Regions from separate parts of the Microbispora sp. NPDC046933 genome, predicted to be linked through region 3. Evidence: riboswitches for the same ligand, from Rfam matches in the RefSeq annotation. Region 3 holds a riboswitch; each other region holds the start of a gene.
What was found. A riboswitch is a leader RNA that binds a small molecule or an ion and turns the genes downstream of it on or off. The one in region 3 is predicted to bind cobalamin.
Positions count from the first base shown of each region.

Region 1 (6,927 bases), on a different contig from region 3:
GATCGGGGGTCACCTCACTCGGTTCAAGGTGGCGGTGGCCCGCGAACTGCCCCCGCTGGTCGCTGAATACCTCGACCCGTCCTATCCGGCGACGCTGATGAATGCCCTGCTGAGCCTCGATGACGGCACGCCTTTCGCGTACGCCCTGCACCAGGCACGGGACACCGATACCGGCGCGGACGTCGTGGTGCGCATCATCTACCCGTCCGCCGCGCCGGACTCGATGATCGAGGGGCACTGCGAACACCTGGCGGTCGAGTTCCGCAGCTGGATCCGAAACGCAGCGACCGCGACCCGGTAACCGGCAAGCGATATCCATCGGCCCCCAGACCGGCGAGGGCTGAGAGCCACACGGCGAACGCCGCCTCGCGGCCCGCGCCCGCTCGGCGGCTCCGTTGGGACGTGGTGGGTCGAGTACCAGGCCACGATGCCGCCCAGGTCGCCATCCTGGAGATCCAGTGCGGTCATCGAACCCACCTCGAACCGCCGCTCAACCGCCGACATGATCATCGCGGGGGACTGGTGAACCAGGGTAGGGCCTGCGGGTTCTACGCTGGGCCGGGGGCGTCCTGGCGGCGTTCCCCCGGTGCCGCTGTGACGGCTTTCGTGCGTCCGGGCTCACGCGTGCCGTCGGCCCTGGTCGCTTGCCAGGCGCCGGCGAGACCGCGGAGTGTGGGGAGTGGGACAGTGAGAGGATTGCGAGGGTGACGGCAAGAACCAGTGACATCGAGAAGGCGGCCGCTGTGCTGCGCGCCGGAGGTCTGGTGGCCTTCCCGACCGAAACCGTCTACGGTCTGGGCGCCAACGCCGAGGATCCCGCCGCCGTCGCGCGCGTCTTCCAGGTCAAGGGGCGCCCGCCCTCCCATCCCCTGATCATCCATATCGGCGGCGCGGAGCACCTGGGCGACTGGGTCGAGGACGTGCCCGTGACCGCGCGCCTGTTGGCCGAACGCTTCTGGCCTGGGCCACTCACGCTGGTCCTGCGGCGCGGTCGCCGGGTGCCCCTCGAAGCGACCGGTGGCCTGGAGACGGTGGCCGTGCGCGTGCCCGACCACCCCGTCGCGCTCGCGCTGCTGTCGGCCTTCGGCGGAGGTGTCGCGGCCCCGTCCGCCAACCGCTTCGGCTCGGTCAGCCCCACGACGGCGAACCACGTCCGTACGGAGCTCGGTGATGCCGTCGACTTCGTGCTGGACGGCGGCCCCTGCGAGGTCGGCGTCGAGTCGACCATCGTCGACGCCACAGGCGACACCCCGAGCGTCCTTCGGCCCGGCGGGGTGACGCGGGAGGACCTCGAAGCGGTGCTGGGGGGCACGCTCGCGGTCCACTCGACGAGCCGCATTCGGGTGCCGGGCCAGCATCCGTCACACTACGCGCCGCGTGCGCGGGTCGTCCTCGTCGAGCCCGAGAAGGTCGTCGTCGAAGCGGAGCTCGCGCAGGAGCTGGGGCACCGGGTGGGTGTCTTTCTTCCCCCTTCCTATGGCGACGCTCAGGTGAAGGCGCATGCCGTGGTGGCGGTCCCCGGTTCGATGGCCGCCTACGCGCGCGGGCTGTACGGGTTCCTGCGCGAGCTCGACCAGCGGGGGTGCGACCTCATCGTCGCGTCCTTGCCGGTGGAGGAGGGGCTGGGGCTGGCGATCGCCAACCGGCTCCGCCGCGCCGCGGGGCCCCGGCCGTCCGAGTGACCGGCGCCCGCGCCGGTCGATGTTCCTGCCGACACCTGATGCGCGTCCGGCCCCGCTTGCACAAGACGGCCGAACGGAAACGCCCGGGTGAGCTCTCCACCCTGACCACCGGGTGGTGACCGAGAAGCTTCACCGCCTTCGCACGCGAGCTGAGCCGGAGCACCGGCGCCCTCGCGCCCTGTCCCGCGCCCGCTGAGGAACGGCTGTTTTCGCCGGGCACACAAAGGGCGCGTAACCCCTGTGACGCGACATGTTGGGTGTGACTTTTCCTCGCCCCCTATATATGGTGGTCGCTGCAGCTGGTTCGGCCGTCCATCCAGGACGGCCGAGGCAAGAGGGAACCCGGTGCGAGTCCGGGACTGCCCCGCAGCGGTGAGTGGGAACGACCGTTGTCACACGCACTGGATCCGGCCTACCGGCGATCTGGGAAGCGACAACCAGTAGGCAACGCGGCGACATGCCGCGCCGCCCACGAGTCCGAAGACCTGCCAGCGCGCCGCGTACTGGATGAATGGGTACGCGGCCGGTCGGAGGCCGCGCGGGACGGCTGATGGCTCTGGCGGACCGCTTTCGCGTGCTCGCCGGGATGCCTCCTGCGCGGTGCCTCGGGCCTTGGGACCGAGTTCGCGAGGAGAGGCTGTGACGGTCACAGGGGTGTCACCGGACGGGGTGTCGTCGGTGGACGCCGAGCGGCAGGTGTCCATGCCGCGACGGGTGCAGATGCACGTACGCAAGCGCAACGGGGCGAGCGAGCCGGTCGACGTCAACAAGATCGTCCGAGCGGTGGAGCGCTGGGCGGACGATCTCACCGACATCGATCCGCTCCGCGTGGCGACCAAGACGATCAGCGGCCTGTACGACGGGGCCACCACCGCCGAGCTGGATCGGCTGTCGATCCAGACCGCGGCGGAGATGATCGGCGAGGAGCCGCAGTACTCACGCCTGGCCGCCAGGCTGCTGGCCGGGTACATCGACAAGGAGGTCCGCGGCCAGGGAGTGGCCTCCTTCAGCCAGGCGATCCGGCTCGGGCACGCGCAGGGGCTGATCGGCGACGCCACGGCCGGCTTCGTCGCCGCGAACGCCCGCAAGCTCGACGACGCGATCGACCCGAGAGGCGACCTCCGGTTCGAATACTTCGGCCTGCGCACGGTGTACGACCGTTACCTGCTGCGCCACCCTTCCACCCGGCTGGTGCTGGAGACCCCGCAGTACTGGCTGCTGCGCGTGGCGTGCGGCCTGGCGACCACACCGGCCGAGGCGATCGGGTTCTACCGGCTGATGTCGTCGCTGGCCTATCTCCCCAGCTCGCCGACGCTGTTCAACTCGGGGACCCGGCACACCCAGATGTCCTCCTGCTACCTGGTCGACTCTCCCCGCGACGAACTGGGCTCGATCTACGAGCGGTACGCGCAGGTGGCGCAGCTGTCGAAGTTCGCCGGAGGGATCGGCATCTCCTGGTCGCGGGTCCGTTCGCGGGGGGCGCTCATCCGGGGCACCAACGGGCACTCCAACGGCATCGTGCCGTGGCTGCGCACCCTCGACGCGTCGGTGGCCGCCGTCAACCAGGGTGGCCGCCGCAAGGGCGCGGCCTGTGTCTATCTGGAGACCTGGCACCCCGACATCGAGGAGTTCCTCGAACTGCGCGACAACACCGGCGAGGACGCCCGCCGCACCCACAACCTCAACCTCGCCAACTGGATCCCGGACGAGTTCATGCGCCGGGTCGAGGCCGACGCGATGTGGTCGCTGTTCGACCCGAACGAGGTCCCGGAGCTGCCCGACCTGTGGGGCGAGGACTTCGACGCCGCCTACCGCGCCGCCGAGGCCGCCGGCCGGTACGTCCGGCAGGTCAAGGCCAGGGACCTGTACGCCAGGATGATGCGCACGCTGGCCCAGACCGGCAACGGCTGGATGGCCTTCAAAGACGCGTCCAACCGGCTGTGCAACCAGACCGCCGAGCCCGGCAACGTGGTGCACCTGTCCAACCTGTGCACGGAGATCATCGAGGTGTCCGGCGACACGGAGACCGCCGTGTGCAACCTCGGCTCGGTCAACCTCGCCGCGCACCTCGCCACGCACCCTGCCGGAAGCGAGATGGACTGGGAGCGGCTGCGCGCCACCGTGCGCACCGCGGTCACCTTCCTCGACCGCGTCATCGACATCAACTACTACCCGAGCCCGCAGGCCGCGGCCAGCAACCCCCGCTGGCGCCCGGTCGGCCTCGGCGTGATGGGCCTCCAGGACGTCTTCTTCGCGCTTCGGATGCCGTTCGACTCCCCCGAGGCGAAGGAACTGTCCACCCGCATCGCCGAGGAGATCTATCTGACGGCGTTGGAGACCTCGGCCGACCTGGCCGCGAAGGCGGGCCCTCATCCGGCCTTCCAGCAGACCCGGGCCGCCCGCGGGCTCCTGCAACCCGACCTGTGGAAGGTCACCGGCACCCAGGACGAGCGCTGGACGGCGCTTCGTGAGCGGATCGCCGAGCACGGGCTGCGCAACTCCCTGCTCGTCGCGATCGCGCCCACCGCGACCATCGCGTCCATCGCCGGGTGCTACGAGTGCATCGAGCCCCAGGTGTCCAACCTCTTCAAGCGCGAGACCCTCAGCGGCGAGTTCCTCCAGATCAACAGCGCGCTGGTGGCGGAGCTGAAGGCGCGCGGCCTGTGGAACGAGGAGATCAGGACCGCCATCAAGCGGGCCGAGGGCTCGGTCCAGGGAATCGAGGAACTCCCGGCGGAGCTGCGGGAACTGTTCCGCACAGCCTGGGAGCTGCCCCAACGGGCGCTGATCGACATGGCCGCCGCGCGGGCGCCGTACATCGACCAGAGCCAGTCGCTCAACCTGTTCATGAGCGCACCGACCATCGACAAGCTCTCCTCGATGTACCTCTACGCCTGGAAGAGCGGCCTGAAGACCACCTACTACCTGCGATCGCGCCCGGCTACGCGGATCCAGCAGGCGACGGTGTCCCTCGCGCCGCAGAAGGCGCAGCCGGAGCGAACGGTCTCCGAGAAGGCGGCGATGACCGCTGAGGCGCTCGCCTGCTCCCTGGAGAACCCGGAGTCGTGCGAAGCGTGCCAATGAGCACGCGGCTCCCAAACCCCCAAGCGTTACTCGAAAGGCGACAGTCATGACCACTGCCCCCGAGGCTCCGATGCTGCTCGACCCGGGAATGAGCCTCACGCTGAGGCCGATGCGCTACCCCCGCTTCTTCGACCGCTTCCGGGACGCGATCAAGAACACTTGGACGGTGGAGGAGGTGGACCTGCACTCCGACCTCAAGGACCTGGACCGGCTCTCCCCCGCCGAGCGGCACCTGGTCAGCCGCCTGGTCGCCTTCTTCGCCACCGGCGACACGATCGTGGCCAACAACCTGGTGCTCAACCTCTACCAGCACGTCAACGCACCCGAGGCCCGCCTCTACCTGTCCCGGCAGCTGTTCGAGGAGGCCGTCCACGTCCAGTTCTACCTGAACCTGCTGGACACGTACGTACCCGACGAGGACGAGCGGTTCGCGGCGTTCGCGGCGGTCGAGAACATCCCCTCCATCCGGCGCAAGGCCGACTTCTGCTTCCGCTGGATCGACTCGGTCTTCGAGCTGCGCGAGCTGCGCACCCGGGAGGACCGGCGGGCCTTCCTGCTCAACCTGATCTGCTTCGCCGCGTGCATCGAGGGCCTGTTCTTCTACGGGGCCTTCGCCTACGTGTACTTCCTGCGCTCGCGCGGCCTGCTCAACGGGCTCGCCTCGGGCACCAACTGGGTGTTCCGCGACGAGTCCATGCACATGGCCTTCGCCTTCGACGTGGTGGAGACGGTCCGCCAGGAGGAGCCGGGGCTGTTCGACGAGGAGATGGCGAACCAGGTCCGCGAGATGCTCGCCGAGGCGGTGGAGTGCGAGGTGCAGTTCGCCGAGGACCTGCTCGGCGGCGGAGTGCCCGGCATGTCGATCGCCGACATGCGAGCCTACCTGGAGCACGTCGCCGATCGCCGGCTGGCCCAGCTGGACATCCCCCCGCTGTACGGGGCGAAGAACCCGTTCGCCTTCATGGAGTTGCAGGACGTCCAGGAGCTGTCGAACTTCTTCGAGCGGCGGGTGTCGGCCTACCAGGTGGGTGTGACCGGCACGGTCAGCTTCGACGCCGACTTCTGATCGCCTCAAGGCGCGCGACGCCAAGTGGCGGGGCTCCGCTCCCTGCGCCGGCCGGGTTCACGGGGAGCGGGGCCGCCGTGGTCGCAGACGACGTCAATTCCTTCTACTTCCGCAGAGGCGTGGCCCAGTTGATTTCGTATCCAGCCTGCTGGAGTTGTATGGCTGTGCGCTCGAGATCGTCATCCCGCAGTTCCCGCCACACCTGGAGGAGGCTTTCGACAGGCGGAGGGAGAGGGACGTTCTCATAACTGGCCGGAGTGTTCCACCGGACGACGATGGCGGGTTCTTGTCCGCTGTTCACTGGCCTCAGCTGGACGTCGATCGGATGCCAATGAAGGGTATGCCCGCCGAATCGCGCGTCGAGGATGACGATGCCTGGGGCGGTGTGTTCCCCCTGGATCTCGAGAGCGGTGCGCAGGTCGAACTCTTCCCAGAGCACGAACAATCGGGTGGCTTTGATAACGGACGGGAGCACACCGAGGCCTGCCAGCGCGGAGGCGGCGTCCGCGCCTCGGTAGAAGCGACGGCACACCACATACCCGAGATAGGCGGCTTCCAGATCCTCTGCCAGAATGTGCACCTGCGGACGAGGGCAGGTGCCATCCGCTCGAATATGAGCGTCCGCCGCCTGGAGAAGGGCGGCGGGTAACTGTTCCGCAATGTCGGGCATTTCCTGAGTATTCCACACTTGCCGGTGGGAGAATGGGGAAATGCGCGACAAGTGGGTAAGCGCTCTGCGCTCGAGGCTCGCCGGCGACGTCGGCCCATATGGCCTCTTGGACCCCATGGCGCTGAACGAGGCGGAGGAGCTGTTTTCCTGCACCACCGATCCCCGTGACATCCCCGAGAGCTGTTACCTGGTCGGCCTGCTGCATTGGCGCCGTGCCGAGCTGTTCGCCGATGAGCGGGCAAAGGGAGAGCTCGACATCGCACTCCCGCTGCTGTTCGCGCTCAACGAGTCCCGATCCCGGCTGCCCCTGCCTGACTCGGTCCTGGCGGTACTCCCGCCGAGCGTCCTGATGCCGGACGAATCCGACACGAACTGGCGGCGTCTCGTCCTCCTGTTCGGATCATGGCTCGAGAATCGGGGTAACC
Region 1 covers NZ_JBEYWW010000008.1:189,633-196,559, forward strand. The annotation lists gene ABZ857_RS13530 (hypothetical protein) at 1-301, shown strand, start outside; gene ABZ857_RS13535 (L-threonylcarbamoyladenylate synthase) at 705-1,682, shown strand; cobalamin riboswitch at 1,966-2,190, shown strand; gene ABZ857_RS13540 (ribonucleoside-diphosphate reductase subunit alpha) at 2,322-4,766, shown strand; gene ABZ857_RS13545 (ribonucleotide-diphosphate reductase subunit beta) at 4,813-5,832, shown strand; gene ABZ857_RS13550 (hypothetical protein) at 5,936-6,502, opposite strand; gene ABZ857_RS13555 (CHAT domain-containing protein) at 6,543-6,927, shown strand, end outside.
Region 1: another riboswitch for cobalamin. It lies ahead of ABZ857_RS13540 (ribonucleoside-diphosphate reductase subunit alpha); the one in region 3 lies ahead of ABZ857_RS11855 (ABC transporter substrate-binding protein).

Region 2 (6,927 bases), on a different contig from region 3:
GCCGTGGCGACCGCGACCGCGCTCGCCGCCGTACACCAGGCGGGGATCGTCCACCGCGACTTCAAGCCCGCCAACGTGCTGCTGGGGCCTGACGGTCCGAGGGTCGTCGACTTCGGGGTCGCCCGCCATCTGGGCGCGACCACGGCGAGCAGCGGCATCGCCGGCACACCCGCCTACATGGCGCCCGAGCAGATCGCCGGCGAGCCGCCCGCACCCGCCTGGGACGTGTTCGCGTGGGGCTGCGTGATGGTGTTCGCCGCCACCGGCAGGCCGCCGTTCGGCGACGATACGCTGCCCGCCGTCCTGAACCGCGTGCTCACCAAGGAGCCCGACCTCGGCGACCTGGAGGAGCCGTTGCGCTCCATCGTGGCGCTGGCCCTGCGCAAGGACCCCGCGGAGCGCCCGGACATCGTCCACATCACGATGCGGCTGCTCGGCGCGGTTCCGGAGGGGACCGCCGGCGACATCCCGGGCGCGCTCACCGCCGCGCGGCGTTCCCCGTCCGCGGGACCGGATACCGTCCCCTCGCCGCGCGGCTCGGGCCGCCGCCGGGGCCTGCTCGCGGGGGCGGCGGTCACACTCGCGGTCGCGGCGACGGCGGGGGTGCTGCTGTCCACGCTGCCGTCCGAAGGCGTCGCCGACGATGACGCGAGGCGCACGACGGCCGTCGTCACGCCGGCCCCCTCGCCTACGCCCACGACCACGACGCCCACGACCACGACGCCTACTCCGATGCCCACTCCGACGCCCGCCGCGACGTCAGCAGGGCGCGAGCCCCTGCGCTTCGGCGCACGCTTCGCGGGCGTGTGGCGCGGCAGGGTGACCTTCGAGCCCGGCGGGCACGACACGCTCGTCCTGACCGTGCCCAAGGGAGGCGACACCGTCACCGAGCAGTTCGTCGACTACCGCTGCGTGGGCAGGTCCAGGCTCGAGGTGGTCAGCGGGACGACGGTGCGGCTGAAGCGGGTGTCCATGCGGGGCAACTGCGTGCGCAACGGCACGATCTACCTGACGGTCCACGACAACGGGGCGATGACGTTCGACTACAACGGGCACGGCGAGAACGCGGTGACGAAGAACGTGCCGTTCTACATGATCGCCACACTCAAACACACATAGCACCACACTTGCGGGACATACGGCACGAAGGTGTATGTTGACCACCGCAAGCGACGGACGCGGAGGAAGCCGGTGTGAATCCGGCGCGGTCCCGCCACTGTCACCGGGGAGCGACCCTCACCCACGCCACTGCCCAGCACGGGCGGGAAGGCCGGGGGAAGCGCCGATCCGGGAGCCAGGATACTCCGGCCGTCGGACCTTCTACCGGGGGCGCGGATACCCCCAGGGGGGACATGCCATGGCCCGGACAGGCCTGCGCGCACGCGCCTCACTGCCGGTTTCGCGCTCCACCGCCTGACGTGGCGACCAGTGGCGGCCTGCTCGTCGCGGGCACCACCTCCGATGCCGGGAAGAGCGTCCTGGTGGCCGGCCTGTGCCGGTGGCTGGCCCGCCGCGGCGTACGGGTCGCGCCGTTCAAGGCGCAGAACATGGCGCTCAACTCGATGGTCACCGCCGATGGCGGCGAGATCGGACGGGCCCAGGCGATGCAGGCGGCGGCCGCCCGGGTCGAGCCCGAGGCCGCGATGAACCCGGTGCTGATCAAGCCCGCCGGGGAGCGGCACTCGCACGTCGTCGTGCTCGGCCGCGCGCACGCCGACGTGGACGCCCTGTCCTACCGCGACCACAAGATGCGCCTGCTCGACGTCGCCCTCGACGCGCTCGACGGCCTGCGCCGCCGCTACGACGTGGTGATCTGCGAGGGCGCGGGCAGCCCCGCCGAGGTCAACCTCCGCGACCGCGACATCGCCAACATGGGCCTGGCCCGCGCGGCCGGCCTGCCGGCGCTCGTCGTCGGCGACATCGACAGGGGCGGCGTGCTCGCGCACTTCGCCGGCACCCTCGCCGTGCTCGACCGGCACGACCAGCGGCACATCGCCGGATTCGTGGTCAACAAGTTCCGCGGCGACCTCGCGCTGCTGCGGCCCGGGCTCGACTGGCTGGCGGAGGCGACCGGACGCCCGTGCCTCGGCGTGCTGCCGTGGCGGTCCGGGCTCTGGCTCGACGTGGAGGACTCCCTCGACCTCGACAGCCGTCCCGGCCTGCTCACCCCGCCGGTGGGGCGTGAGGTGCTGCGCGTGGCGCTGGTGCGGCTGCCCCGCATGTCCAACGTCACCGACGCCGACGCGCTGGCCGCCGAGCCGGGGGTGAGCGTGCGCCTGGCCACCACCCCCGCCGAGCTCGCCGACGCCGACCTCGTCGTGCTGCCCGGCACCCGCGCCACCGTCGGCGACCTCGCCTGGCTGCGCGAGCGCGGTCTGGACGCGGCGCTGCGCCGCCGCGCCGCCCAGGGCCTGCCGGTGCTCGGGATCTGCGGCGGCTTCCAGATGCTCGGCACGGTCGTCGACGACGACGTGGAGAGCAGGGCGGGCCGGGTGCCCGGCCTGGGGCTGCTGCCGGCCCGCACGGCGTACGCGCCGGACAAGGTGCTCGCGCTCGCGGAGGGCGAGTGGCGCGGCCAGGAGGTCACGGGCTACCAGATCCACCACGGCCGGGTCACGGCAGAGGGCGGCGAGCCGTTCCTCGACGGCTGCCGGGTGGGGCCGGTGTGGGGCACGACCTGGCACGGCCTGTTCGAGCGCGACGGGTTCCGCAGAGCCTTCCTCGCCGAGGTCGCCGCCGTCACCGGCCGCGACTGGCTGCCGGGGACCGGCACGTTCGCCGCGCACCGGGAGGCCCGCCTCGACGCGCTGGGCGACCTGGTCGAGGAGCACCTGGACACCGAGGCCGTGTGGCGGCTGATCGAACGCGGCGTGCCCACCGGCCTGCCCACTGCCGAGATCGCGTTGCGGGAGGCCCGCTCATGACGATGCTGCTGCTGTCCACCGCCGACACCGAGTTGCTCGCCGCGACCCGCAGCGGGGCGGGCTGGCGGGTCGCCAACCCCGCGCGTACGGCCCCCGAGGACGTGCCCGCCCTGGTGGACGGCGTGGACGCCGTCGTCGTCCGGCTGCTCGGCGGCAGGCGCTCGTGGCCCGAGGGACTCGACGCCGTGCTGGCCGCCGGGCGGCCCACCGTCGTGCTCGGCGGCGAGCAGGCCCCGGACGCCGCGCTGATGGCCCTGTCCACCGTGCCGTCCGGGGTCGCGGCGCAGGCACTCGCCTATCTGGCCGAGGGCGGCCCGGACAACCTGGCGGAGCTGCGCCGCTTCCTGTCCGACACGCTCCTGCTGACCGGCGAGGGGTTCGCACCGCCCCGGCGTACTCCGGAGTACGGCGTGCGGCCCGGCCGGGCCCGCCGGGAGGGCCGCCCGCTGGTCGGGGTGGTCTACTACCGGGCGCACGAGCTGTCGGGCAACACGGCGTTCGTCGACACGCTGTGCGACGCGGTCGAGGCGGCGGGCGCGGACGTGCTGCCGGTCTTCTGCGGATCGCTGCGCGGGGCCGGGGACGAACTCCTGGACCTGCTGCGGCCGGTGGACGCTCTCGTCGTCACCGTGCTGGCCGCGGGCGGTGCGGTCGCCGCCGCCGCGAGCGCCGGGGGCGACGAGGACGCCTGGGACGCCGGGGCGCTCGCCGCCCTCGACGTGCCGGTGCTGCAGGCGCTGTGCCTGACCACGCCCCGGTCGGTGTGGGCGGACTCGGACGCCGGCCTGTCGCCGCTGGACGCCGCGATGCAGGTGGCGGTGCCCGAGTTCGACGGCAGGCTCGTCACGGTGCCGTTCTCGTTCAAGGAGGACGGGCCCGACGGCGTGCCGGTCTACGTCGCCGACCCCGAGCGGTGCGGCCGGGTGGCCGCGCTCGCGGTCGCGCACGCCCGGCTGCGCCACGTGCCGAACGCGGACAAGCGCCTGGCGATCGTGCTGTCGTCCTATCCCACACGGCACTCCCGGGTCGGCAACGCGGTCGGGCTCGACACCCCGGCCTCCGCCGTCGTGCTGCTGCGCGCCCTGCGCGCGGCCGGGTACGACGTGGGCGACGCGCCGGACGACGGCGACGCGCTGATCCACGCTCTGATCGCGGCGGGCGGCCACGACGTGGAGTGGCTCACCGAGGAGCAACTGGAGGCGGCCCCGGCCCGTGTGCCGCTGCGCGCCTACCAGGAGTGGTTCGCGGCGCTGCCCGGCGACCTGCGCGAGGCGGTGACCGCGCACTGGGGGCCGCCGCCCGGCTCCCTCTACGTGGACGGGAGCGACATCGTGCTGGCCGCGCTGCGGTTCGGCAACGTCATGCTCGCCATCCAGCCGCCCCGGGGGTTCGGCGAGAACCCGGTCGCCATCTACCACGACCCCGACCTGCCGCCGAGCCACCACTACCTCGCGGCGTACTGGTGGCTTGCCCGCGAGTTCGGCGCGCACGCGGTCGTCCACCTCGGCAAGCACGGCACGCTGGAGTGGCTGCCCGGCAAGGGGCTCGGGCTGTCGGCGTCCTGCGCGCCCGACGCCGCGCTCGGCGCGCTGCCGCTGGTCTACCCGTTCATCGTCAACGACCCCGGCGAGGGCACCCAGGCCAAGCGGCGGGCGCACGCGACCGTCGTCGACCACCTGATTCCGCCGATGGCCCGGGCCGACTCCTACGGCGACCTCGCCCGGCTGGAGCAGCTGCTGGACGAGCACGCCACCGTCGCCGCACTCGACCCGGCCAAGCTGCCGGCCGTACGGGCGCGGATCTGGACGCTCATCCAGGCCGCCCAGCTCCACCACGACCTGCACGTGGACGAGCGCCCCGGCGACGCGGAGTTCGACGACTTCCTGCTGCACGTCGACGGCTACCTGTGCGAGATCAAGGACGCCCAGATCCGCGACGGCCTGCACGTGCTGGGCCAGGTCCACACCGGGGAGGCCCGGGTGAACCTCGTGCTCGCCGTGCTGCGCGCCCGTCAGGTGTGGGCGGGCGCCGCCGGGGCCCTGCCCGGCCTGCGCGAGGCCCTGGGGCTCCACGACGACGGCACAGGCCTCCCCGGTGCGGCCGAGGTGGACGCGTTCGAGGCCGAGGCGCGGCGTCTTGTCCAGGCCATGGAGGATCACGGCTGGGACCCGGCGGCGGCCGACTCTGTCACGGACCTGCCGGAGGTCGCCCGGGTGCTGCGCTTCGCCGCGACCGAGGTCGTGCCCCGGCTCGACCGCACCACCGACGAGGTGGCGCACGTGCTGCACGCCCTGGACGGCGGATACGTGCCCGCCGGGCCGTCCGGGTCGCCCACGCGCGGGCTGGTCAACGTGCTGCCCACCGGGCGCAACTTCTACTCCGTGGACCCCAAGGCGATCCCGTCGCGGCTGGCCTGGGAGACCGGCGCGGCGCTCGCGGCCTCCCTGGTCGAGCGCTACCGCGCCGACACCGGCGAGTGGCCGCGCACGGTCGGGCTCACGGTCTGGGGCACCAGCGCGATGCGCACCCAGGGCGACGACATCGCCGAGATCATGGCGCTGCTCGGCGTGCGCCCTGAGTGGGACGACGCCTCCCGCCGGGTGACCGGCTTCGAGGTCATGACGGCCGAGGAGCTGGGCCGCCCCCGGGTGGACGTGGTCGTGCGCATCAGCGGCTTCTTCCGCGACGCGTTCCCGCACGTCGTGGCGCTGCTCGACGAGGCCGTCCGTACGGTCGCGGGGCTGGACGAGCCGGCCGAGGTCAACCCGCTGCGCGCGCACGTGCACGCCGACCTCGCCCGGCACGGCGACGAGCGTCGCGCCACCAGCCGCGTCTTCGGCTCCAAACCCGGCGCGTACGGCGCGGGCCTGCTGCCGCTCATCGACGCCCGCAACTGGCGGGACGACGCCGACCTCGCCGAGGTGTACGCGGTGTGGGGCGGCTACGCGTACGGCAAGGGCCTGGACGGCCGGGAGGCCCGCCCGGACATGGAGGCGGCGTTCCGGCGCATCGACGTGGCGGCCAAGAACCAGGACAACCGCGAGCACGACATCGCCGACTCCGACGACTACTTCCAGTACCACGGCGGGATGGTGGCGATGGTCCGCCACCTCACCGGCAGGTCCCCGGCGGCGTACGTGGGCGACTCGCACGTCCCCGACGCGGTGCGCACGCGGACACTGGGCGAGGAGACGCGGCGGGTCTTCCGGTCGCGGGTGGTCAACCCGCGCTGGATCGCGGCGATGCGGCGCCACGGCTACAAGGGCGCGTTCGAGATGGCGGCCACGGTGGACTATCTGTTCGGGTTCGACGCCACGGCCGGGGTGGTGGACGACTGGATGTACGAGTCGCTCGCCGCCTCCTACGTCTTCGACCCCGAGGTGCGGGAGTTCATGCGCGCGGCCAACCCCTGGGCGCTGCGCGGCATCGCGGAACGGCTGCTGGAGGCGGCCGACCGGGGCCTGTGGGCCGAGCCGTCGCCGGAGACCCTCGACGGCCTGCGGGGGACGTACCTGGAGATGGAAGGCGACCTGGAGGCGGGCGAATGACCATCAGGTATCCGTTCAGCGCGGTCGTCGGGCACGACGACCTCAAGCTGGCGCTGCTGCTCAACGCGGTGTCGCCCGCTGTCGGCGGCGTGCTCGTGCGGGGCGAGAAGGGCACGGCGAAGTCGACCGTGGTGCGGTCGCTCGCGGCCCTGCTGCCGCGGGTGCCGGTGGTGGCGGGCTGCCGGTTCTCCTGCGACCCCGCCGCGCCCGACCCGTCGTGTCCGGACGGTCCACACGAGAGCGGGCTTTCCCCGCAGACCCGCCCGGCCCGGCTGGTCGAACTCCCGGTGGGCGCGTCGGAGGACCGCGTGGCCGGGTCGCTCGATCTGGAGCGGGCGCTGACCGAGGGCGTCAAGGCGTTCGAGCCGGGCCTGCTGGCGGCGGCCCACCGGGGCGTGCTGTACGTCGACGAGGTCAACCTGCTCCACGACCACCTGGTGGACCTGCTGCTCGAC
Region 2 covers NZ_JBEYWW010000017.1:115,706-122,632, forward strand. The annotation lists gene ABZ857_RS23185 (serine/threonine-protein kinase) at 1-1,119, shown strand, start outside; cobalamin riboswitch at 1,182-1,305, shown strand; gene ABZ857_RS23190 (cobyric acid synthase) at 1,419-2,924, shown strand; gene cobN (cobaltochelatase subunit CobN) at 2,921-6,472, shown strand; gene ABZ857_RS23200 (putative cobaltochelatase) at 6,469-6,927, shown strand, end outside.
Region 2: another riboswitch for cobalamin. It lies ahead of ABZ857_RS23190 (cobyric acid synthase); the one in region 3 lies ahead of ABZ857_RS11855 (ABC transporter substrate-binding protein).

Region 3 (6,927 bases):
ACGCCGACGGCCTCCCGCGCCGTCTCGGCGACGGCCACGCCGACCGCCTTTCCCGCGATCTCCGGGGCGGCGTCGCCTGGGTTCTCCTGCTCGGCGTCCAGGACGGCCTGGCCCAGGGTCTTCCGCTCAGGCTCGGGGGCGGACGGCAGGCCGGGGTCGGGCACGCCCTCGGGCGCGGCCGCCCAGGTCGGCACGCCCAGGCCGACCGTGGCGACGGCCTCCGCTCCCCCGTCGGCCGCCACGGCGTACCGCTCCACCAGTGCCGCCGTCATCATGCCGACCCCGGGGCCGCCGGGACCGAGCGCGGCCATGTGCTCGACCGGGTCCATGCGCGAGTAACCGGCGGCCACCTGCGCGTTCAGCACCCACTCGCGGTGCCCGATGCCGCCGCCCAGCATGGCCGAGGAGATCATCCGCCAGCCGGGGCCGAACCGCCACAGCAGCGTGCCCAGCCGCAGGCCGTCCTCCACCCGGTATGTCAGGGACGGCCGCGGGACGCCCGTCATGCCTCCTCCACCATCGAGGAGATCGACGGGCGGACCAGGTGGACGACCGGGCGCCCCTCCGGGCCCGGCTCCACCCGTACGCTGGCGCCGAAGTGCTCGGTCAGCAGCGGCTCCGCCAGCACCCGCGCGGGCGGCCCGGCCGCGACCGCGCGCCCGGCGGCGAGCAGCACGAGCGCGTCGGCGTACTGCGCGGCGAGGCTGAGGTCGTGCAGCGTCGTCACGACGGTGAGGTCGTCGGCCAGGCGCAGCCGGTCGACGAGTTCGAGCACCTGCTGCTGGTGGCCCAGGTCGAGCGCCGTGGTCGGCTCGTCCAGCAGCAGCACCGGCGCCTGCTGCACCAGCGCCCTGGCGAGCACGACCCGCTGCCGCTCGCCCCCGGAAAGATGCCCGAGCGGCCGGGACGCGAAGCCGTCCAGGTCGAGCCGTTCCAGCACCGACCGCGTCACCTCGCGATCCCGCGCGCTCTCGCTGCCGAGATAGGGGATGTACGGCGTGCGGCCCAGCAACGCGTAGTCGTAGACCGTCATGTCGGGCGGCAGCGCCGGGCTCTGCGGGGCGTAGGCGATCAGCCGGGCCCGCCTGCGCGGGCGCAGGTCGTCCACGGCCGTCCCATCGACGAGCACCTCGCCCTCCCTCGGGACCAGCCCGGCGACGGCCCGCAGGAGCGTGGACTTGCCCGCGCCGTTCGGCCCGATGACCGCCAGCCACCGGCCGGGCGCGGCCGTCAGCGTGACGTCCGTGAGCACCCGCCGCCCGCCCAGCGTCACGCCCACGCCACGCGCCTCGATCGCCGGCACGGCCCGCCCGCTCACGTCTCCACCCGCCGGGTCAGGCGCAGGACGGTGACGAAGAACGGCGCCCCGACGAACGCCGTGACCACCCCGATCGGCAGTTCGGCCGGCGCGAGCACCGTACGCGCGAGCGTGTCCGCCAGCACGAGGAACGCCGCGCCGCCGAGCAACGACAGCGGCAGCACGATCCGGTAGGACCAGCCGGCGAGCCGCCGGACCACGTGCGGCACCACGATCCCGACGAACGCGATCAGACCGCTGACGGCCACCGCCGACGCGGTGGCGAGCGAAGCGGCCAGCAGCACGACGAAGCGCACCCGCGCCGCGCGCAGGCCGAGACTGACCGCCTCCTCGTCGCCCACCGACAGCACGTCGAGCAGCCGCCCGTGCAGCAGCATGACGACGGTCGACACCACGGCGTACGGCGCGATCATGCGGAGCTGGTCCCAGCCGCCGCCGACGTCGCCGAGGATCCAGGAGTAGATCCGCTGCAGTTCCTCCACCTTGAGCTGCTGCACGAAGGTCTGGATGGCGGTGAGGAACGAGGTGACCGCGACCCCGGCGAGCACGAGCGTGGCGGTGCCGCCGCCCCGGCCCGCCGTGTGGCCCAGCGCGTACGCGAGGAACACCCCGCCGACGGCCCCGGCGAAGGCGGCGATCGGCACCGCGCTCACCCCGGCGTCGCCGCCCACGAAGACCACGACGAGCGTCACCGTGAGGCCGGCCCCGGCCGCCGCCCCGAGCAGGTACGGATCGGCCAGCGGGTTGCGGAACACGCCCTGGTAGCCCGCCCCGGCCGTGGCGAGCAGCCCGCCCACGACGGCGGCGAGCAGCACCCGCGGCACCCGGAGCTGGAACAGCAGCCCCTCCTCGACCGGGGTGAGCCCCGAGTGCACGGACACCAGCGGCAGGCGGTCGAGCAGCGCCAGCACGATGGCGCGGGGCGAGATGCCCGCCGCGCCCGCCATCAGGCCGAGGACGAGACTGGCCGCCAGCACGGCGGACGCGACGAGCAGCGCCCGGCCGCGCGGCCGGACCGGCGTCATCACGCCACCACCGGCCTCACCGCGCCACCACTCAGCACGCCACCACTCAGCACGCCACCACTCAGCACGCCACCACTCACCGCGCCACCACGGGTGTCCGTGTCACCACCGGCTCAGCTCGCCGCCTTCTGCACGGCGTCGCTGACGGCCTGGGCGAGGTCGGCGACCCGAGGCCCCCAGCGGGAGGCGACGTCGTCGTCCAGCTCCACCACGCGGCCCTTCTTCACGGCGGACAGGCCGGACCAGCCCGGTCGCTTGGCCAGCGCGGCGGCGTTCTGGCCGCAGCACTTGGTGTCGCCGAGGAAGATCAGGTCGGGGTCGGCCTTGGCCACGAACTCCGCCGACAGCTTGGGGTAGCCGCCCGCCGCGTCGGGCGCCTCGTCGGCGATGTTCTTCAGCCCGAACAGGCTGTAGACCTGCCCGATGAACGTGCTCGACGTCGCCGCGTAGGGCGTGGTGTCCAGCTCGTGGTAGTACGTCAGGTCCTTGCCCTTCGGCGCCGCCGCCGCGAGGGCGTCGATCTTCTGCTTGACGCCGCTCGCCACCTCCTCGGCCTTGGCCGCGTTGCCGGTGGCGGCGCCGAGGTCCCTGATCTGGTCGTAGGTGTCGTCCAGCTTGGTCGCGGCGGGTTCCAGCAGCACCGGCACGCCGACCTTGCCGAGCCCGGCGACCACGCCCTCCAGGTCGTTGGCGAGCACGACGAGGTCGGGCTTCGCGGCGACGATCGCCTCGACGTTGGGTTTGAACCCCGACAGCGACGTCTTGGGCGCCTCCGGCGGGTAGTTCGACTGGTCGTCCACCGCCGCCACCTGGCCGCCCGCGCCGATCGCGAACAGGATCTCGGTGGCCGTCGGGGACAGCGACACGATGTGCTCGGGCCTCTTGGCGATGGTCACCGCGCCGTTGCCCGCCTGGACCGTGACGGGGAACGCACCCTGCCCGGCGCCGTCCGAGGCGGTGGATGTGGGGGTCGCGGACGTGGCGGCGCCGTCGGTCTGGCCGCAGCCGGCCAGAGCGAGCACGCCCAGCACCACACCCGCGACGGCCGTGCGTACGGGCCTCACGAGGTCCTCCATCAGGGGGAATGCCGGGAATCGAGGGACCCGCTGGAAGCGACGGATCACCCTTTTCCACGAGGGTCGATGGCGTCGGCGCACAGCGCAGGCGACCTGGCTCGTCCCCGGGGCGGGGAACCACAGTTGCGGGACAGCGCCGGATTCTCACCGGACTTCGCTACGCGGCGCGCGTCGGACGCAACGGTACCAATCCCTCACACGGCGTCCACCCCCGGCCCGTCCGCGCCCGGCACCGCACCGCACCGCGGTGTGTGCGACGCGCGTCGGCCGGGCCGCCTGCCTCGGCGTACGCGGGGATGGTAGGGCAGGCCCCACCCCGGCGGTAGGGGACCGCGCATGATCGGAAGTAGGGACCGCGTCGCTGCGCCGGGCGGGGCCGAGGCGAGACGCTTGAACCGCTCCCGGATCCGAGACTCCGAGACCCACCGAAACTCCGAGACCCACCAGGACCCCGAGACCCACGGACCCCGAGACCCACCGGGACCCCGAGCCCACGGACCCCGAGACCCACCGGGACCCCGAGCTCGCCGAGACACCGAGCTCACCGAGACACCGACACCCCCGCCGCCCGCGGGTCCACCACCCCCCCGGCGGCCGACACAGCGAAGGCGGCCCCCGTGTCCCTGACCATGCTTCCTCCCGCTCCCCAGAGGGCGCCGGCCTCGCCCGCGCCACGGGACCGCTTCATCGACGTCCTGCGCGTCTTCGGGATGGTCCTCGTGGTCGTCCAGCACTGGACCATGCCGGTCCTGTCGTACGCCCAGGGGCGGCTGACCACGGGCAACGCCCTGGCGGCGATTCCGTACGTCACCTGGATCTCGCAGGTCATGCCGCTGGTCTTCTTCGCCGGCGGCGCGGCCAACGCGATCAGCTTCCAGTCCGCCGTCCGCCGGGGCGGCACGGCCCGCGAATGGACGGCGCGGCGGGTGCGCCGCCTGGCCTGGCCGGTGGTGCCGCTCGCGGTCGTCTGGCTGCCGCTCCCCCACCTCCTGGTGGCCCTCGGAGTGCCCGCGCAGCCGGTGGAGGTGGCCGCGCGGACGGTCGGCCAGTTGCTCTGGTTCCTGGCGGTCTACCTGCTGGCCGTGGTGGCCACGCCGCACCTGCTGCGGGTGCGGGCCGGGGTGGCCCTGCCGGTGCTGGCGGGCGGCGCGGTGCTGATGGACGTGGTCCGGTTCTCCGGTCTGGAGGCCGCCGGCTACCTCAACGTCGCGTTCGTCTGGCTGGCCGTCCACCAGGTCGGGTTCCGGTACGCCGAGGGCGGCCTGGAATGGCTGAGGGGGCGCCGCGCCGCCTGGCTCGCGGTGGCCGGGTTCGGAATGGTGGCGGCCCTCGTGGCCACCGGGCCCTACCCCGCGAGCATGATCGGGATGCCCGGGATGATCTCGAACATGGCACCGCCGAGCGCCTGCCTGCTCGCGCTGTTCGCGGGCCAGCTCGGCCTGGCGATGCTGCTGCGCCCCGCCCTGAACGCGCTGGCCGCCCGGCCCCGGGCCGAGGCGGTGCTCACCGCGCTCGCGCCGCGCATGATGACCGTCTACCTGTGGCACATGACCGCGCTCGTCGCCGTCGCCGGTGTGGCGACCGTCGGCTTCGGGCTGGCGACCCCGCACGCCGGCTCGGCGGCCTGGTGGAGCGCCGTCCCGCTGTGGCTGGCCGCCCTGGCGCTGGTCCTGGTCGCGCTCACCGCGCTGCTCGGCCGGTTCGAGGAGCCCGCGGGCGCCGCCGCCCACCGGCACGTGGTGGCGGCCGCCCCGCTCGTCGGCGGCGCGCTGCTCGCCCTCACGATCAGCGGCTTCGCACCCGGCCCGGCGCCGCTGATCGCGTCGGCCGCCCTGGTCGCGGGCCTGGCCCTGGTCAGCCGGCCCGCAGCTGCCGCTCCACGTCGTCGATGACCTCCTGCAGGCGCAGGCCGTGGCGGGCGTCGAGCGGATGCCCGCCGCCGTCGCGCACCGTGCCCGCGAACTGCCTGACCACCTCGGGGAAGACGTCGCCGAGTTCGGAGCCGAGCAGCGTGGCGCTGCCGAGCCGTCCGTACACGTCGATCCGGCTGGGCGGGGTCTCGCCCTCGGCGGCCATGCACAGCGACGCCTCGCTGACCGCGCCGCCCTCGTGCTCCAGCAGCAGGCCGACCCAGCCGAGCGGGTCGCCGTGGGCCCTGACGGCGACCACCCGGCCGAGCGCGGCGTCGAGCAGGTCGATCATGTGCGGGCCCACGTCGAGCACCGCCCCGCGCTCAAGCCGCCAGGGGGTGGCGAAGGGGCCGCCGCGCAGGCTTCCGGAGATGTTGGCGGCGTGCCCGCCGAAGGGCTCGATCCGCCGGACCCGGTCGAGGAAGTCGGTCGTGGCCGCCGAGTAGCGGAACGTGAAGAGCATCTGGGAGGCGACCCCCGCCTCCTCGATCGCCCCGGCCAGGCGCCGGGCGCCGTCGAGGCCGGCCGCGAGCGGCTTCTCCAGCAGCAGCGGCCTGCCCGCCCGGGCCGCGAGCACGCCCAGCTCGGCCTGTACGGCGGGCGGCACGCAGAAGGCGACCGCCTCCGACGCCTCGAACAGGTCCTCCAGCCGCTCGAAGGAGGGCGCGCCGTGGACGCCTGCCAGCGCCTGCGCCGCCTCCGGCCTGCGCGCCCAGACTCCGGACAGCGTCGTGTGCGGCCCGGCCGCGAGGGCGGGGGCGTGGACCATCTCCGCCCACGGTCCCGCACCGACGAGTCCCACCCGCACCGGCTCCATGGCGCCCCCTTTCCGCCGGGACCTTACTGGAGTCCACGGGCGTCCGGTCAAGGGGGCCGCCGCGCGTGAAATCGGCCGTACGGGCAAGATGGACCGTCTATGAACGTCATCCTGCTGAGGCACGGCGAGACCGAATGGAGCAGGGCCGGGCGGCACACGGGCCGCACCGACCTGCCGCTGACACCGCACGGCGAGGAGGAGGCGCGCGCCCTGTCCCGCCTGGTGGCGGACCGGTCGTTCGCGCTGGTCCTCGTCAGTCCCGCGCAGCGGGCCCGCCGTACGGCCGAACTGGCCGGCGCCGGGCCGTACGAGGTGGACCCGAACCTGTGGGAGTGGGACTACGGCGGCTACGAGGGCGTCTCCACCCCCGACATCCGCAGGTCACGCCCCGGCTGGTACGTCTGGCGGGACGGCGTCGTCCCCGGAGACGAGACGCACCCGGGTGAGACCGTCGAGCACGTCGGGGAGCGGGCGGACAAGGTCCTCGCCCGGATCCGCTCTTCGGACGGCGACGTCCTGGTGGTCGCGCACGCGCACATCCTGCGCGTGCTGACGGCCCGCTGGCTTTCGCTGCCCGCCGACCACGGGAGGCACTTCCGCCTCGACACCGGGACGTACTCCGTCCTGGGTTACGAGCACGGCGACGAGCCCGTCCTGCTCCGCTGGAACGCGCCCGTGTGAACGATCACGCGTGGGCGACCGGCTGGGGTTGCGGGCCTCGGCCGGTCAGCCATTCCAGGACCTTGCGGTGGCCGCGCCGGGCGTCCTCGAAGTGCCCCCA
Region 3 covers NZ_JBEYWW010000007.1:138,608-145,534, reverse strand. The annotation lists gene ABZ857_RS11870 (adenosylcobinamide amidohydrolase) at 1-506, opposite strand, end outside; gene ABZ857_RS11865 (ABC transporter ATP-binding protein) at 503-1,318, opposite strand; gene ABZ857_RS11860 (iron ABC transporter permease) at 1,315-2,343, opposite strand; gene ABZ857_RS11855 (ABC transporter substrate-binding protein) at 2,457-3,407, opposite strand; cobalamin riboswitch at 3,485-3,620, opposite strand; gene ABZ857_RS11850 (acyltransferase) at 4,037-5,311, shown strand; gene ABZ857_RS11845 (Gfo/Idh/MocA family oxidoreductase) at 5,274-6,146, opposite strand; gene ABZ857_RS11840 (histidine phosphatase family protein) at 6,246-6,827, shown strand; gene ABZ857_RS11835 (hypothetical protein) at 6,832-6,927, opposite strand, start outside.